Regions from separate parts of the Pseudomonas sp. C7.1 genome, predicted to be linked through region 1. Evidence: predicted binding sites of a transcription regulator. Region 1 holds the regulator's gene; each other region holds the start of a gene.
The links. The regulator sigma-54, encoded in region 1, starts transcription at its own class of promoters, with help from an activator protein. The targets are predictions, from matches to a motif close to ANTGGCATNNANNTTGCTNT.
Positions count from the first base shown of each region.

Region 1 (5,682 bases):
GCTGGGCATGCCCAGCACCGCCAACTCTGGCGGTGTGCACAACCTGTTTGTCAGCCATGGCAATGAAGATCAGCAGGCGCTGCTCAAACGTATGGGGCGCGGCCTGCTGGTCACCGAGCTGATGGGGCAGGGGCTGAATATGGTCACCGGCGACTATTCACGCGGTGCGGGCGGTTACTGGGTGGAGAACGGCGAGATCCAGTTCCCGGTGCAGGAAGTCACCATCGCCGGCAATATGCGCGATATGTTCAAGCAGATTGTCGCGGTGGGCAATGACTTGGAGCTGCGCAGCAATATCCGCACCGGTTCGGTGCTGATTGAGCGGATGACCGTGGCGGGTAGTTGATTCCTGTTGTATGAAAAAAGGGGCTGTCGCTTAAGCGTTCAGCCCCTTTTTTGTCTTTGGATCAGCTATTCGCCTTCATCGAAGTAGTTGTTGATCAGCTCACTCAGAGCCTGCAACGCCTCGCTATCCTGCTCGCCTTCGGTATGCACATGCACGGCAGTGCCCTTGCCGGCAGCGAGCATCATCACTGCCATGATGCTCTTGCCGTCGACCAGGCTTTCCGGCGTGCGGCCGACTTTGACTTGGCAAGGAAAACGCCCAGCGACGCCGACAAACTTGGCCGCCGCGCGGGCGTGCAGGCCAAGCTTGTTGATAATGGTGATTTCGCAGGCGGGCATCGCGGCAATTCCTTAACTGAGGTCGCGGTGGCGAGTCTGAACGTTTTTCAGGATGGGTTTGAGGGTTTGCCCCAGACGGTTGGCCAGGTACACCGAGCGGTGATGACCGCCGGTACAGCCAATCGCCACCGTTACATAAGCACGATTGCTGGCGGCAAAGCGCGGCAGCCATTTGGTCAGGTAGGCGAGGATGTCCTGGTACATGTCTTCGACATCGGCCTGGGCCGAGAGGTAGTCGACGACCGGCTGGTCGAGCCCGGAGAAGTCGCGCAAGTCCGGCTTCCAGTAGGGGTTGGGCAGGCAGCGCACATCGAACACCAGGTCGGCATCCACCGGCATACCGCGTTTGAAACCAAAAGACTCCAGCAGAAACGCGGTGCCCGGCTCGGGCTGATTAAGCAGGCGCAGTTTGAGGCTGTCGCGCAGCTGATACAGGTTGAGGTGAGTGGTGTCGATCTTCAGGTCGGCCAGGTCGATGATCGGACCCAGTAGCAGCGCTTCATCGGCAATGGCTTCGGCCAGCGAGCGATTCTCGTTGGTCAGCGGGTGACGCCGGCGGGTTTCTGAGAAGCGTTTGAGCAGGGTTTCTTCGTCAGCATCCAGGTAGAGCACATCGCACTTGATGTTCCGTGCGCGCACTTCATCGAGCAGTTCGGGGAAGCGCTTGAGATGGCTCGGCAGGTTGCGCGCATCAATCGACACCGCGACCTGCGGTTGCAGCAGCTCGGTGTGCAGCAGGGCGCGTTCGGCCAGTTCAGGCAGCAGCCCGGCGGGCAGGTTGTCGATGCAGTAGAAACCGTTGTCCTCGAGCACATCAAGGGCGGTGCTCTTCCCGGAGCCGGAGCGACCGCTAACGATGATCAGACGCATGCTCAGGCTCGGTTAAGTTGGCTTTGTACGTCCACGACCACCTGATATAAGGCTTCGCTACTCTCTGCCTGGCGCAGGTTGGCGCGCACATCGCTGCGGTCAAGCATGCTGGCGATTTGCCGGAGCAGTTCCAGGTGAGCATCGGTTGCCGCTTCGGGTACCAGCAGGACAAACAACAGGTCCACGGGCGCACCGTCGATGGCGTCGAAGTCCACGGCGGCGTCCAGGCGCAATAAAGCGCTGATCGGCGCGGTACAACCGGGCAGGCGGCAGTGGGGAATGGCAATGCCATTACCGAAACCGGTTGAGCCGAGTTTTTCGCGGGCAATCAGGCTTTCGAAGATGTCTTGGCCGTCCAGGTCAGGCAGCTCGCGCGCCACCAGGTTGGCAATCTGTTCGAGAACACGTTTTTTGCTGCCGCCCGGCACGTTCACCAAAGAACGGCCGGGGGTCAGTATGGTTTCAAGTCGGATCATAGGAGGGAGTGCGAAGTCAGCGGGCCATTGCGCCCTGTTGACGTTCGAGCTGTTTTTCCTTGTGCTTGATGAGTTGTCGATCGAGTTTGTCGGTCAGCAGGTCGATGGCTGCGTACATGTCTTCGTGTTCGGCATTGCCGACGATCTCGCCGCCGGCAATATGTAAGGTCGCTTCGATTTTCTGCTTGAGCTTCTCGACCTCCATTATGACCTGCACATTGGTGATCTTGTCGAAGTGGCGCTCTAATCGGCTGAGTTTCTCGCCGATGTAGTCGCGCAGGGCGTCGGTCACATCCAGCTGGTGTCCACTGATGTTGACTTGCATACCGCTTTCTCCTTGTTGCCGTGTGTAAGAGGCAGGCGAGAGGCCTGCCGCCGGAACACTGTGGCGTGGAAGACTCTGCAGAACGAGCCTGGCACGGTCGCTTATTGCGTGTTTGCAGTATGGCTGCTTTTGCGAAAGACGAGACCGTGCGTGTTCTGTATCGAGTGCTGTCTTCCTTCTTCGTGCCGCCTTAGATCAATCGTTTGCGCTCACTGGAAGGCGCTATTCCGAGGGATTCACGGTACTTAGCGACCGTGCGGCGGGCGACTTGAATGCCTTGTGCTTCCAGTAAACCAGCGATCTTGCTGTCACTCAACGGCTTTTTCGCATTTTCCGCTGCGACCAGTTTTTTGATGATGGCGCGGATCGCGGTGGACGAGCATTCGCCGCCCTCGGAGGTGCTGACGTGGCTTGAGAAGAAGTATTTCAGCTCGTAAATGCCACGCGGGGTGTGCATGAACTTCTGCGTGGTGACCCGCGAAATGGTCGACTCGTGCATGCCCACTGCTTCGGCAATATCGTGCAGCACCAGGGGCTTCATGGCCTCGTCGCCGTAATCGAGGAAGCCGCGTTGGTGCTCGACGATCTGCGTGGCGACCTTCATCAGGGTTTCGTTGCGGCTTTGCAGGCTCTTGATAAACCAGCGCGCTTCCTGCAACTGGTTGCGCATAAAGGTGTTGTCGGCGCTGGAGTCGGCACGCTTCACAAAGCCTGCGTATTGCGCGTTGACCCGCAGGCGCGGCATGGCTTCCTGGTTCAACTCCACCAGCCAGCGCTCGTTGTGCTTGCGCACAATCACGTCGGGCACCACGTATTCCGGTTCGCTCGATTCGATCTGCGAGCCAGGGCGCGGGTTGAGGCTCTGGATCAGATCGATAACCTGGCGCAGTTCATCTTCCTTGAGCTTCATGCGGCGCATCAGTTGGCTGTAATCGCGGCTACCGAGCAGGTCGAGGTAGTCGCTGGCCAAACGCTGGGCTTCGCTCAGCCACGGGGTTTTCGCCGGCAGCTGGCGCAGCTGCAGCAGCAGGCATTCGCCCAGGTTGCGCGCGGCGATGCCGGTGGGCTCGAACTGCTGAATGCGGTGCAGCACGGCTTCGACTTCGTCGAGTTCGATGTCCAGTTCCGGATCGAAGGCTTCGACCACTTCTTCCAGGGTTTCTTCTAAGTAGCCTTGCTGGTTGATACAGTCGATCAGGGTAACGCCGATCAGGCGGTCCTTGTCCGACATCGGCGCCAGGTTGAGCTGCCAGAGCAGGTGGCTTTGCAGGCTCTCGCCGCTGGAGGTACGGGTGGTGAAATCCCACTCGTCGTCATCATTGCTGTTGCTGGGCAGGCTGCTGGCGCTGGTCTGGTAGATGTCTTCCCAGGCGGTATCGACAGGCAGCTCATTGGGAATACGCTCGCCCCAATCGCCTTCTTCCAGGTTGTCCACGGTCTGCGTGGCTTCCTGGTAGTTGGTTTCCTGATAGGGCGTTTCGGGCTGTTCGCTGGGGCTGGCGCTTTCTGCGCCATCGGCCATAGGGTCCGAATTGTCGAAGTCATCGCCATCTTCTTGGCGTTCGAGCATCGGGTTGGACTCCAAGGCCTCCTGAATCTCTTGTTGCAGATCCAGGGTGGACAGTTGGAGCAGGCGGATGGCCTGTTGCAGCTGCGGTGTCATCGTCAGCTGCTGGCCCATTCTCAGGACTAGCGATGGTTTCATTGCAGACCTTATTTACCGGCGTCTGTGCGCAATCCACTACAGGGCGTTTTTAAAAAGCGCCACTAGGAAGCAAATTATATGCCTGACTTTAAAGGTTTTGCCTAGCCGTGGCAGCAGTCGGCTTGATAAAAGCGGTGGTTACAGCTTGAACTCATGCCCCAGGTAAACTTCTTTCACTGTCTGGTTGGCCAGAATCGCCTCGGCATCACCTTCAGCGATCAGTTGGCCATCACTGACGATATAGGCGGTTTCGCAGATGTCCAGGGTCTCGCGGACGTTGTGGTCGGTGATCAATACACCGATGCCCTTGTCTTTGAGGTGATGGATGATCTGCTTGATGTCGCCCACGGAAATCGGGTCGACACCGGCGAAGGGTTCATCAAGCAAGATGAACTTGGGGTTGGTCGCCAAGGCGCGGGCAATTTCCACGCGGCGGCGTTCACCGCCGGACAGGCTCATGCCGAGATTGTCGCGGATATGGCTGATATGGAATTCCTGCAGCAGACCCTCAAGCTCCTTGCGGCGTGCGGCGCCGTCGAGGTCCTTGCGAGTTTCCAGAATGGCCATGATGTTGTCGGCCACGCTGAGCTTGCGGAAAATTGAAGCTTCCTGCGGCAGGTAGCCGATACCGGCGCGAGCACGGCCATGCATCGGCTGATGGCTGACGTCGAGATCGTCGATCATCACGCGACCCTGGTCGGCCTGGACCAAACCAACGATCATGTAGAAGCAGGTGGTCTTACCGGCGCCGTTGGGGCCAAGCAGGCCGACAATCTGCCCGCTATCGATGCTCAGGCTGACGTCGCGCACGACCTGGCGGCCTTTATAGCTTTTGGCCAAGTGTTGGGCTTTCAATGTGGCCATTATTACTGCGCCTGCTGGTCGGCTGGTTTGTTCTTCGGTTGGATCACCATGTCGATGCGCGGGCGTGGCACCGTGATGTTGGTGCCTGTGGCGCGGCCGGCGTTGACGATCTGGCGCTGGGTGTCGTAGACAATTTTCTCGCCTTCGAAGGTGTTGCCTTCCTGAATCACCTTGGCCTGGTCGATCAGCACCACGCGATCATTGGCCATAAAGTACTGGATGGTCAGGCCATAAGCCTTGACGATCTGTTTGTCGGCTGACGGTTTTTGTTCGTAGTAGGCGGGTTTGCCAACTGAGGTGAATACCTCGACATCACCCTGGGCATTCTGGGTGATGGTTACGGTGTCGCCGGTAACCTTCATGGTGCCCTGGGTAATGATTACATCGCCGCGATAAACGGCTACGCCTTGTTTGTCGTCCAGTTCTGCGCTGTCGGCCTGAATACGGATAGGCTGTTCGCGGTCGGACGGCAGGGCCCAGGCGCTTGCACTTCCGAGTGCGGCACTAAGGCTAAGTAGTAGGGGGAGGGTGTTAACGAGCCTCATGCTGACCTCTTACGTTGGACAGCAGGAGCATCCGGCCGTCATTCATGTACGCTTTCATTCCATTTGCCGTGGTCACCCCATTGGCCGCGTCGATTCTAACGGCTTGCTGGGTCTGCGCATATTCCTTCTCGGGGAATATGGTCAGGCGGCTGGTGGTGAGGATGGTCGGGCGGCCTTTGGCATCGGTGCGTTCAACGCGCACCTTGTCGATCA
Region 1 is NZ_JBWDTL010000003.1:64,479-70,160, forward strand. Features, by position in the region: gene pmbA (metalloprotease PmbA) at 1-346, shown strand, start outside; gene AC0T4W_RS03600 (HPr family phosphocarrier protein) at 412-684, opposite strand; gene rapZ (RNase adapter RapZ) at 697-1,554, opposite strand; gene ptsN (PTS IIA-like nitrogen regulatory protein PtsN) at 1,557-2,030, opposite strand; gene hpf (ribosome hibernation-promoting factor, HPF/YfiA family) at 2,047-2,355, opposite strand; gene AC0T4W_RS03620 (RNA polymerase factor sigma-54) at 2,546-4,060, opposite strand; gene lptB (LPS export ABC transporter ATP-binding protein) at 4,199-4,924, opposite strand; gene lptA (lipopolysaccharide transport periplasmic protein LptA) at 4,927-5,469, opposite strand; gene lptC (LPS export ABC transporter periplasmic protein LptC) at 5,456-5,682, opposite strand, start outside.

Region 2 (5,682 bases), 480 kb from region 1:
GGTAAGAATGAGTTTCTCAATCTGCTGGTGGCGCAGTTGAATAACCAGAACCCGCTGGAGCCACAAGGCAATGGCGAGTTTATCGCCCAGCTGGCGCAGTTCAGCCAGGTTGAGGGGATTGAGAAGTTGAATACCAGCATGGGCTCGCTGCTCACCGGTTATCAGTCATCCCAGGCGTTGCAGGCGTCCTCGCTGGTCGGTCGCAAGGTGATTATTCCGAGCGACAAGGCGGTGGTTGATACCAGTGAAAGCTTCAAAGCCAGCCTGGTGCTGCCAGCCAGCAGCAGCAACGTGTACGTCAACATTTATGACAAGGCCGGTGCTGCCGTGGCTCGAGTCAATCTGGGTGAGCAGGCGGCCGGCAATGTCAGCTTTATCTGGGACGGTAAGGACTCCAGCGGCAATCTGCTGCCGCCTGGCAATTACAAGTTCGAGGCCCAGGCCACCTACGCCGAAGGCACCAAGGGGCTTTACACCATGCTGCCGGCCAACGTCGACAGCGTCACGTTGGGCGGCCAAGAGTTGATGTTGAACCTGGCGGGGCTTGGCAGCGTGCCGATGTCGCAGGTCCAGGTGATCGGTCAGTAATTAACAGGTTTTAGCCGCCGGCTGTCCGGCAAAGGAGTCTTCCATGGGTTTCAATATCGGCCTGAGCGGTCTGCGTGCCGCGACCAGCGACCTTAACGTGACCGGCAACAACATCGCCAACGCCGGCACCGCAGGCTTCAAACAGTCGCGTGCCGAATTTGCCGATGTGTATGCGGCGTCCGTGCTGGGCTCCGGTGCCAACCCCCAGGGCAGTGGTGTGCTGCTGGGTGATGTGTCGCAGTTGTTCAACCAGGGCAATATCAATTACACGCAAAATGCCCTGGATTTGGCGATCAACGGCAACGGCTTCTTTCAGACCAGTAACAACGGTGAGGTGAGCTACACCCGTGCCGGTTACTTCGGTACGGATCGCGATGGCTTTCTGGTCAATAACTTCGGCTACAAGCTGCAGGGCTATGCCGTGGATGCCAATAACAATCTGCAGAATGGCGTGATCAGTGACCTGCAGATTGAAACGGCCAGCCAGGCTCCGCTGCCGACTAGCAATCTGGACCAGACCTTTAACCTTAATTCGACCAATACGGTGCCGACCACGGTGCCGTTCGATCCGGCGGACCCGACGTCCTACAACTCGTCGACCTCGACCAATATCTACGATACCCAGGGTAACTCCCACGTATTCACGCAGTACTTTCTCAAGACCGGGCCCAACAACTGGCAGATGAACGTGTTGATTGATGGGCGCAACCCAGATGATCCGACGTTGACCACGCCGTCTTCGGTCGACCTGCAGTTCACCACGGCGGGTCAGTTGGATGTGGCGGCGTTGATCGCCTCGACACCCACCGGTTTTGCAGTTGGCCCCGATGGCACCATTGATCTGACCACCTGGGTGCCTGCTGCGCCGGACGCCGCGGTGCCGCCGGTCTGGTCGGCCAACGGTGCCGATGCTAGCCCGACCGGGGTGAATATCGACTTGCGGCAGGCTACCCAGTTTGCCAGCTCATTCGCGGTTAACAGCGTCAGTCAGGACGGCTACACCACCGGCCAATTGGCCGGGCTGGAAATTGATGATACCGGGGTGATCTTTGCCCGCTACACCAACGGTCAGTCGAACATTCAGGGCCAGGTGATCCTGGCCAACTTCGCTAACGTGCAGGGGCTGACACCGGTGGGCAAGACTGCCTGGGTGCAGTCCTTCCAGTCGGGTGAGCCGGTGGTGGGTACACCGCGCAGCGGCACGTTGGGGGCTTTGCAGTCAGGTGCTTTGGAGGACTCCAACGTCGAACTGTCGGATCAGTTGGTTAACCTGATCGTGGCGCAGCGCAACTACCAGGCCAACGCCAAAACCATCGAAACCGAAAGCGCCATTACCCAGACCATTATCAACCTGCGTTGATAGAGTGGAACGGTTGGGCGTCAGCGATTGATGGGTATCGCTGCGCTCAACCGCATCCTACAAAAGTTCAGCCTGTAGGATGGCGTTGAGCATAGCGATACCCATCATCATGGCAGTCGTCACTCAATCTGCCTGGTTGTGGCGGTGGCAGTGAATCTATACGGCAGACGATCGCTTTGCCGCTTACGGCAATGACTCGCCGACTTGATATTAAAAGGCTCCATTCGGAGCCTTTTTTAATTTTTAAAGCTGAGATAAATCAATCGCTTATTGGTTATTTTCGAGTGCTGGCACAGCCATTGCTTTATAGCGTGTATAGAGCAGCGGGGCGGCAAGCCCACTCGGAGAATAACCATGGACAAGATGTTGTACGTTTCCATGACTGGGGCCCACCAGAACACCCTGGCCCAGCGTGCCCACGCCAACAACCTGGCAAACATCACCACCAATGGTTTCCGTCGGGACTTCGAGCAGGCGCGTTCCATGCCGATCTTTGGTGACAGTTATCCGTCGCGGGTCTACGCCATGAGCGAGCGCCCTGGCACTGACTTCACGCCAGGCTCGATGCAAGAAACCGGTCGCGATCTGGACGTGGCCGTCGGCGGCAAAGGCTGGCTGGCCGTGCAGGCGCCCGACGGCACTGAAGCCTATGTGCGTACCGCCAGCTTGAACGTCGATGCCCTGGGCGTGCTGCGTACCGGCAATGGCTTGCCGGTGATGGGCAACGCTGGGCCGATTGCAGTGCCGCCAGAGCAGAAAATCGAAATCGGCAAGGACGGCACCATCAGCATTCGCGCCCTGGGCGAGGCACCCAACGTACTGGCCGAGGTGGACCGTTTAAAGCTGGTCAACCCGGACCTCAAGCAGATGGAGAAGGGCACCGATGGCCTGATCCGCTTCAAGGGCCAGGGCCCGGTACAGGCGGATGCCAATATGGAAATCACCTCGGGCTTTCTCGAATCGAGCAATGTCAATGCCGTGGAAGAGATGACGGCGATCCTCTCGCTGTCCCGCCAATTCGAATTGCAAGTGAAGATGATGCGCACCGCCGAAGACAATTCGGCGGCCATGGCGCGCGTCTTGCAGATGACCTAATTATCAGCACGCGGCGTCGTTAAAACGGCGCCCGAGGAGAATCGATATGCTTCCGGCACTGTGGGTCAGCAAAACCGGTCTGTCCGCTCAGGACATGAACCTGACCACCATTTCCAACAACCTGGCCAACGTTTCGACCACGGGCTTCAAGCGTGATCGCGCCGAGTTTGAAGACCTGCTGTACCAGATCCGTCGTCAGCCTGGCGGCCAATCCAGCCAGGACAGCCAGCTGCCTTCTGGCCTGCAGTTGGGTACGGGTGTGCGTATCGTCGGCACGCAGAAGATCTTCACTGCTGGCAGCCTGCAAACCACCGAACAACCGCTGGATATGGCGATCAACGGCCGTGGTTTCTTCCAGGTGTTGCTACCTGACGGCACGGTGTCCTACAGCCGTGACGGTAGCTTCCACCTCAACTCCGATGGCCAGGTGGTGACGTCCAACGGTTATGCCCTGGAGCCGGCCATCGTGCTGCCCAATGAGGTGCGCACCTTTACCGTGGGTGAAGATGGCACTGTGTCGGTGACCACCGCCGGCAACCCGCAACCGCAGATTGTCGGCAACCTGCAAACCGCTGACTTCATCAACCCGGCGGGGCTGGAAGCGATCGGCAACAACCTGTTTCTGGAAACTGCCTCCAGCGGCGCGCCGCAGGTCGGTACGCCTGGCCTGAACGGCCTTGGCACCACGCTGCAGAACACCCTGGAAAACTCCAACGTCAGCGTGGTCGAAGAGCTGGTGAACATGATCACCACTCAGCGCGCCTATGAAATGAACTCCAAGGTCATTTCCACCGCTGACCAGATGCTCGGCTTTATTTCGCAGAATCTTTGATAGGTAGGGCCGGCTAGTCGCGCAGCGTCTGGTCTGGCTTTGGATACAGCAAGGAATCGCTTGAACGGGTACTGGTGGCTCAGGTTACACGCCATCCCAGGCAACGCATGAGGTAGTAGATATGAACCGGCTGATAGTAATAAGCGCACTGCTTGGCCCCCTGGCGTTGAGTGGCTGCATGGCGCCCGCAGCTAAGCCGGATGATCCCTATTACGCTCCAGTGATGCCGCGTACACCGCTGCCTGCGGCGCAGAACAATGGCTCGATCTATCAGGCTGGTTTCGACAATGGTTTGTTCGGTGACCGCAAGGCCTACCGCGTGGGCGACATCATCACCATCACCCTGAATGAGCGCACCCAGGCCAGCAAGAACAGCAACAGTAAGATCAGCAAAGACAGCTCGGCCAACCTCGGCGTGCCCAATCTGTTTGGTATGGCGGTGAACCCGAAAAACCCACTGGCAGGCCTTGGCGCGCTGGGCATGGCCAACGACACCCTGGGCCTGGATGCCAGCTTTGATGCTGCCCGCTCAGCAGATGGCTCTGGTGCGGCCGGGCAGAGCAACAGCCTGACCGGTTCGATCACCGTGTCGGTGGCTGAGGTAATGCCCAACGGCATCCTGCTGGTGCGCGGTGAAAAATGGATGACCCTCAATACCGGCGATGAGCTGGTGCGAATTGCCGGCCTGGTACGCTCTGATGACATCGCCACCGACAACACCGTGTCCTCGACCCGTATCGCCGACGCGCGCATCACCTACTCGGGCACTGGCGCCTTTGCCGATGCTAGCCAGCCGGGCTGGATGAGCCGGTTTTTTCTTAGCCCAATGTGGCCGTTCTGAGGATGGCTACCATGACGCTTAGTAAATACCTGCTTGCCGCTGCGGCTCTACTGCTGGCTTCCCTGGCTCAGGCCGAACGGCTTAAGGATTTGGCCAGCATCCAGGGTGTACGCACCAACCAGTTGATTGGCTACGGCCTTGTAGTCGGCCTTAATGGCAGTGGCGACCAGACCACCCAGACGCCGTTCACCGTGCAGACCTTCAACAACATGATGGCCCAGTTCGGCATCAAGGTGCCGGCGGGCGGCAACGTGCAGCTGAAGAACGTGGCTGCGGTGTCGATCCATGCGGACCTGCCGGCGTTTGCTAAGCCAGGGCAGACCATCGACATCACCGTATCCTCTATCGGTAACGCCAAGAGCCTGCGTGGCGGTAGCTTGCTGATGACACCGCTCAAGGGTATCGATGGCAACGTTTATGCCATTGCCCAGGGCAACCTGGTGGTCGGTGGTTTTGACGCCGAGGGCGGCGACGGTTCGCGGATCACTGTCAACGTTCCGTCAGCCGGGCGTATTCCTGGCGGCGCGACGGTCGAGCGACCAGTGCCAAGTGGTTTCGACCAGGGTAATACCCTGACGCTCAACCTCAATCGTCCTGACTTCACCACCGCAAAGAATATTGTTGACCATATCAACGAGCTGCTCGGCCCAGGCGTGGCCCAGGCGGTCGACGGTGGCTCGATCCGGGTCAGCGCGCCGCTCGATCCGGGTCAGCGCGTTGACTACCTGTCAATTCTGGAGAACCTCGAAGTTGAGGTTGGTCAGGCCGTGGCCAAGGTCATCATCAACTCGCGCACCGGCACCATCGTGATTGGCCAGAACGTGCGCGTGCAGCCTGCCGCTGTGACCCACGGCAGCCTGACCGTGACCATCACCGAAGACCCGATTGTCAGCCAGCCGGAGGCATTGGCCGGTGGTGAGACCGCTGTGGTGCCTCGCTCCAAGATCAATGCCGATCAGGAATTAA
Region 2 is NZ_JBWDTL010000003.1:543,963-549,644, forward strand. Features, by position in the region: gene flgD (flagellar hook assembly protein FlgD) at 1-588, shown strand, start outside; gene flgE (flagellar hook protein FlgE) at 632-1,948, shown strand; gene AC0T4W_RS05830 (flagellar basal body rod protein FlgF) at 2,303-3,043, shown strand; gene flgG (flagellar basal-body rod protein FlgG) at 3,090-3,875, shown strand; gene flgH (flagellar basal body L-ring protein FlgH) at 3,997-4,716, shown strand; gene AC0T4W_RS05845 (flagellar basal body P-ring protein FlgI) at 4,728-5,682, shown strand, end outside.
Region 2: AC0T4W_RS05830 (flagellar basal body rod protein FlgF) is a predicted target of sigma-54. The motif match lies at 2,235-2,254, and genes of this name have one in related genera.

Region 3 (5,682 bases), 1.7 Mb from region 1:
CCAGGCGCTGCGCGCGCAGCTGCAGGCCCGCGATGCCCAGCTGGCCGAACGTAAACGCATCGAACTGGCCAAGGGCCTGCTGATGAAAATGAAAAGCTGCGACGAGGAACAGGCCTACACCCTGATGCGCCGCCAGGCCATGAGCCGTCAGCAGAAGCTCGCGCAGGTGGCCGAGCAGATCATCGCCATGCACGACATGCTCGGCGGATAACCACCGCTCCTGTTGCCGGATGCAATCCGGGGATTGCGCCCCCCGGATTGCATCCGGGCTACGACCTACCCGCCTACAGCTGTACTGGCGAGTTTCACGGAAACTGCTCTAGACAGTATCGCTGCGCGCCGCTTATCTTCGCCGCCTGGCCAGCGCACTGGCCAACGTCGCTCGGACGGTTCCGGGCGCTTACGTATCCGAGGAAAGCATGGCTGACCAAGCTTCGCGCCGCTTTGCGCGCATCGATCGACTCCCCCCTACGTTTTCAATATCACCGCCGAACTGAAGATGGCCGCGCGTCGCCGTGGCGAAGACATCATCGACTTCAGCATGGGCAACCCCGATGGCCCCACGCCGCCGCATATCGTCGAAAAGCTGGTGCAGGTCGCCCAGCGTGAAGACACCCACGGCTATTCCACCTCGCGCGGCATTCCGCGCCTGCGCCGCGCCATCTCGCGCTGGTACAAGGACCGCTACGAAGTCGAGATCGATCCTGAAAGCGAAGCCATCGTCACCATCGGCTCCAAGGAAGGCCTGGCGCACCTGATGCTGGCCACCCTGGACCATGGCGACACGGTGCTGGTGCCCAACCCCAGCTACCCGATCCACATCTATGGCGCGGTAATCGCCGGCGCCCAGGTGCGTTCGGTGCCGCTGATTCCCGGCGTGGACTTCTTCGCCGAACTGGAGCGGGCAATTCGCGAGTCGATCCCCAAGCCGAAGATGATGATCTTGGGTTTTCCCTCCAACCCCACCGCGCAGTGCGTGGAGCTGGACTTCTTCGAGCGCGTGGTGGCCCTGGCCAAGCAATATGATGTGCTGGTGATTCACGACCTGGCCTACGCCGATATCGTCTACGACGGCTGGAAAGCCCCGTCGATCATGCAGGTACCGGGCGCCAAGGACATTGCCGTGGAGTTCTTTACCCTGTCCAAGAGCTACAACATGGCCGGTTGGCGCATCGGCTTTATGGTCGGCAATAAGGAGCTGGTCAGCGCCTTGGCGCGGATCAAGAGCTACCACGACTACGGCACCTTCACTCCGCTGCAGGTGGCGGCGATTGCAGCACTGGAAGGTGATCAGCAATGCGTTCGTGATATCGCCGAGCAATACCGCCAGCGCCGCAACCTGCTGGTCAAAGGCCTGCACGAGCTGGGCTGGATGGTCGAGAACCCGAAAGCCTCGATGTATGTCTGGGCGAAGATTCCCGAGCAGTACGCCCAGCTCGGCTCGCTGGAATTCGCCAAGAAGCTGCTGCTGGAGGCCAAGGTCTGCGTGTCACCGGGCATCGGTTTCGGCGATTACGGCGATGACCATGTACGCTTTGCCCTGATCGAGAACCAGGACCGCATCCGTCAAGCGATTCGCGGGATCAAAACAATGTTCCGTGCCGATGGCCTGTTACCCGGCAAAAAGGCCAAAGCCGACGAGTAAACGAACAGAGGGCACCTTAGGGTGCCCTCTTTGGTTTCAGCCGGAGTAATCCAGCACCGTCCAAACCTTGCTTAGACCACTGGTAATTACGCAGCCGCTCTGCCCCAGTTGATTATTGCTGTGCAGCGACATCAGGTTGGTCATACCATCCGCTGCATCCGAGCGTTCGCTCAGCCACTGCACACGGCCGCAATTGGCCGTTTCGATCACATAACTGGCCGCTACTGCAGAATCCTTGCTGGGCAGTTTGATCACATCCACCACCGTGCCCTGCTCTTCCACGCGTTTGCCGTCGGCTACCAGCACGGCCCAGGCCTGGCCGTTCTCGATCACCAGATAGGTGCCATTGGCCCTGGGTTGATCAAGCTGCGGTTGCGCACAACCAGCCAAAAGACCCAACAGTACAATTGTCATCAGCATCTGTTGCATTGTTAGTGACTCCTCTGCAGTGCCTGTGGCCATTGGCTTTGCGGGCAGATGGCGCGAGTGATCGAGTAGGTGCCGGTTAAGGCCTTGGGCTTACTATTATCGAATACTGTTTATTTGTACAGTATTTTTCGATTACCCTTGGTCATGCCATCCAGCCAACCATGCCGCCCGGCAGATCGGGCTCATACAAGGCGTTATCAGGAGTACCCAGATGCTCGACGTACTGCAGCTGAAACACAGCATCAACCGCATGTCCCTGGAGAAAGTCCGGGCTACCGTCAATGAATTGCAGCTTGAAGGCATCGTTACCGAGGGCAAGACGCCGTTTTCCCGGGTGCACTTCAACACCTGTTTTGCCGAGATCGAAGCCTTGTTGCAGCGTGCCGGCTATCACCGTCAGCTGGATGTAGTCGGCTATCAAGGCCTGGCCTATGCCATGTTCGACCCCTCGCGCTGGGAGGCGGTGGAGGTACTGCGCTGGCTCAGGGAGTTTGTCGAGGAAGCCCAGGGCAAAACGCTCTCGCGCTAAGGCTGTGGGCCACGATCAAGCCCAGTGCTCGCCCGGCACCAAGGCGAAGCAAAAGCGCTTGTCAGCGCCTTGGCCATGCACAGCATTGGCTCAATAAGCCTGCTGAAAGCGCTGCTGGGCCATGGTATGACGCCCCGCTACGGCCAAAAAAATATGTGTTAGCCAACATTCAATACCGCGCTTAACCCTATGATTTATAGCGTTTAAGCCTGCCAACCTAAGGCTCGTTCGAGCCGTTTTCAACGCGCCCCGACCGCTGTTAGCCACTGTTCTCCAGCAAAGCTGGCAAGCCCCTTGCAGTTGTCCTCACAAGATTCCTGCGCAGCCCACCAACGGCGGTGAGCCGCGGATCACGGACAACGGCGTCCGTCAGGTCCCCTTTTTGAGGTGGCCTGGCGTACGCCGTTTTTTGTTTCAGCCGTTTTATCGGCCAGAAAGGACAGACCTATGACTGATCGTGATTCGAAGCACCCCAGCCTGCACAGCCGCCGTAACTTCCTGAAAACCTCAATTGCCGTCGCCGGCACTGTCGGCGGTGTCGCCGCCCTTGGCCTTAGCGCGCCCGCCTCGCTGCGTAGCGTGGCCTGGGCCGCCGGTTCCGATGCGCCAGAAAAGGCTGCGCTAAAAGTTGGCTTTATCCCACTCACCGACTGCGCATCGGTAGTGGTCGCCGCTACTCAAGGTTTTGGCGAGAAATACGGCCTGACCATCACCCCGAGCAAGGAAGCCTCCTGGGCCGGTGTGCGCGACAAGTTGAATACCGGTGAGCTGGATGCCGCCCACGTGTTGTACGGCATGATGTACGGCGCACAACTGGGTATCGCCGGGCCGCAAAAGGACATGGCGGTACTGATGGGCCTGAACCAGAACGGCCAGGCCATCACCCTTTCCAAGCAGCTCAAAGAGGCCGGTGTCAACAACGGTGCGCAACTGGCCGAGCATGTGAAAAAAGGCGGTAACCCGCTGACCTTCGCTCAGACCTTCCCCACCGGCACCCATGCCATGTGGTTGTATTACTGGCTGGCGAGCGTGGGCATCAACCCGATGAGCGATGTGAAAACCATCGTCGTGCCGCCACCGCAAATGGTCGCCAATATGCGCGTTGGCAATATGGACGGCTTCTGCGTCGGCGAGCCCTGGGGCGCGCGGGCGATTGCCGACAAAATCGGTTTCACCGCCGTGACCAGCCAGCAGATCTGGCCGGATCACCCGGAAAAGGTCCTCGGCACCACCCGCGCCTTTATCGAGCAATACCCCAACGCGGCCCGTGCGCTGATCATGGCCGTGCTGGAGGCCAGCCAGTTTATTGAGGCCAGCGAGGAAAACCGCAAGAGCACGGCCAAATTGATATCCGGCAAGGCCTACGTCAATGCGCCGGTCAAGGTGATCGAGCCGCGCTTCCTCAGCCACTACGAGGACGGCCTGGGCAACAGCTGGAAGGACGAACACGCCATGGCCTTCTGCAAAAACGGCACGGTGAACTTCCCGTATCACTCCGACGGCATGTGGTTTATGACCCAGTTCAAGCGCTGGGGCCTGATCAAGCAAGACCCGAACTACGCCGCCGTCGCCGCTGGGGTCAACCAGGTTGCGCTGTACAAGGAAGCCGCCAGTGCGCTGAACATCCCCGTGCCGGCCAGCTCGCTGCGCAGCAGCACGCTGATCGACGGGAACGTGTGGAACGGCTCCGACCCGGCGGCCTATGCCAACTCCTTTGCGATTAAAGCCTGATTGGGAGGTTCGTGATGAACGCACCACTGAAAACCCCATTGCCGTTGTCTGCGCCGATCAGCAAAGCGCCACGCCTGACTCTGCCAGGCGTGGCAGCGCTAAGCAGCCTGCTCAAGGCGGTGGTGCCTCCGCTGCTCGGTATCCTGCTGTTTATCGGCGTGTGGGCACTGATTGCGACCAAGAGTGAGGGCCTGCCTGGCCCGATCAGTACCTGGGCGGCGGCGCTGGAACTGTTTGCCAACCCCTTCTATGACAACGGCCCGAATGACATGGGCATCGGCTGGAACATCCTGCATTCGCTGGGCCGCGTTGGTATCGGCTTTGGTTTGGCGGCGCTGATCGGCATTCCGCTGGGTTTTGCCATCGGCCGCTTTGCCTTCTTGGCCGGCATGCTCTGGCCGATCATCAGCCTGCTGCGCCCGGTTTCGCCGCTGGCCTGGCTGCCCATCGGTCTGCTGGTGTTCGAAGCGGCAGGACCTGCGTCAATCTGGGTGATTTTTATCAGCTCGATCTGGCCGATCATCCTCAACACCGCCGCTGGCGTGGCCAGCGTGCCGCAGGATTACCTGAACGTGGCGCGGGTGCTCAAGCTGTCAGAGTTCAAAGTGCTCACCCGCATCCTGTTTCCCGCCGTACTGCCGCACCTGATGACCGGCATCCGCCTGGCCATTGGCGTGGCCTGGCTGGTAATCGTCGCCGCCGAGATGCTTACCGGTGGTACTGGCCTGGGCTTCTGGGTGTGGGATGAGTGGAACAACCTTAACGTCGAGCACATCCTGATCGCCATCATCATCGTCGGCCTGGTCGGCTTGGCCTTGGAGCAACTGCTGTTGCTGCTGGCCAAACGTTTCGACTACGCCAGTTAAAGCAGGCCAGCTGATTACGCCAGTTTAAGGAGCCGCAACATGGATAAATTCGTGGAGCTGACCCAGGTCGGCAAGTATTTCGACACCAAGAAAGGCCGCTTCCAGGCCCTCACCAACGTCAACCTGAGCATTGCCAAGGGTGAGTTCGTCACCCTGATCGGCCACTCGGGTTGCGGTAAATCCACCGTGCTCAACCTGATCGCCGGCCTGCTGGAAGCCAGCGAAGGCGGCCTGATCTGCAATGGCCGCGAAATCGACGGCCCCGGCCCCGAGCGCGGTGTGGTGTTCCAGAACCACAGCCTGCTGCCCTGGATGACCTGCTACGGCAACGTCTACCTGGCGGTTGAAAAAGTCTTCGCTGGCAAGGAAAGCAAGGCCCAGCTCAAGGCGCGCACCGAAGCAGCCCTGGCCATGGTTGGCCTGAGTCATGCCACCTACAAGCATCCCAATGAAATCTCCGGCGGCATGAAGCAGCGTGTCGG
Region 3 is NZ_JBWDTL010000003.1:1,728,492-1,734,173, forward strand. Features, by position in the region: gene AC0T4W_RS11395 (ANTAR domain-containing response regulator) at 1-211, shown strand, start outside; partial or broken gene alaC (alanine transaminase) at 420-1,645, shown strand; gene AC0T4W_RS11405 (hypothetical protein) at 1,682-2,074, opposite strand; gene AC0T4W_RS11410 (transcriptional regulator) at 2,286-2,603, shown strand; gene AC0T4W_RS11415 (CmpA/NrtA family ABC transporter substrate-binding protein) at 3,051-4,334, shown strand; gene ntrB (nitrate ABC transporter permease) at 4,349-5,200, shown strand; gene AC0T4W_RS11425 (ABC transporter ATP-binding protein) at 5,240-5,682, shown strand, end outside.
Region 3: AC0T4W_RS11415 (CmpA/NrtA family ABC transporter substrate-binding protein) is a predicted target of sigma-54. The motif match lies at 2,885-2,904, and genes of this name have one in related genera.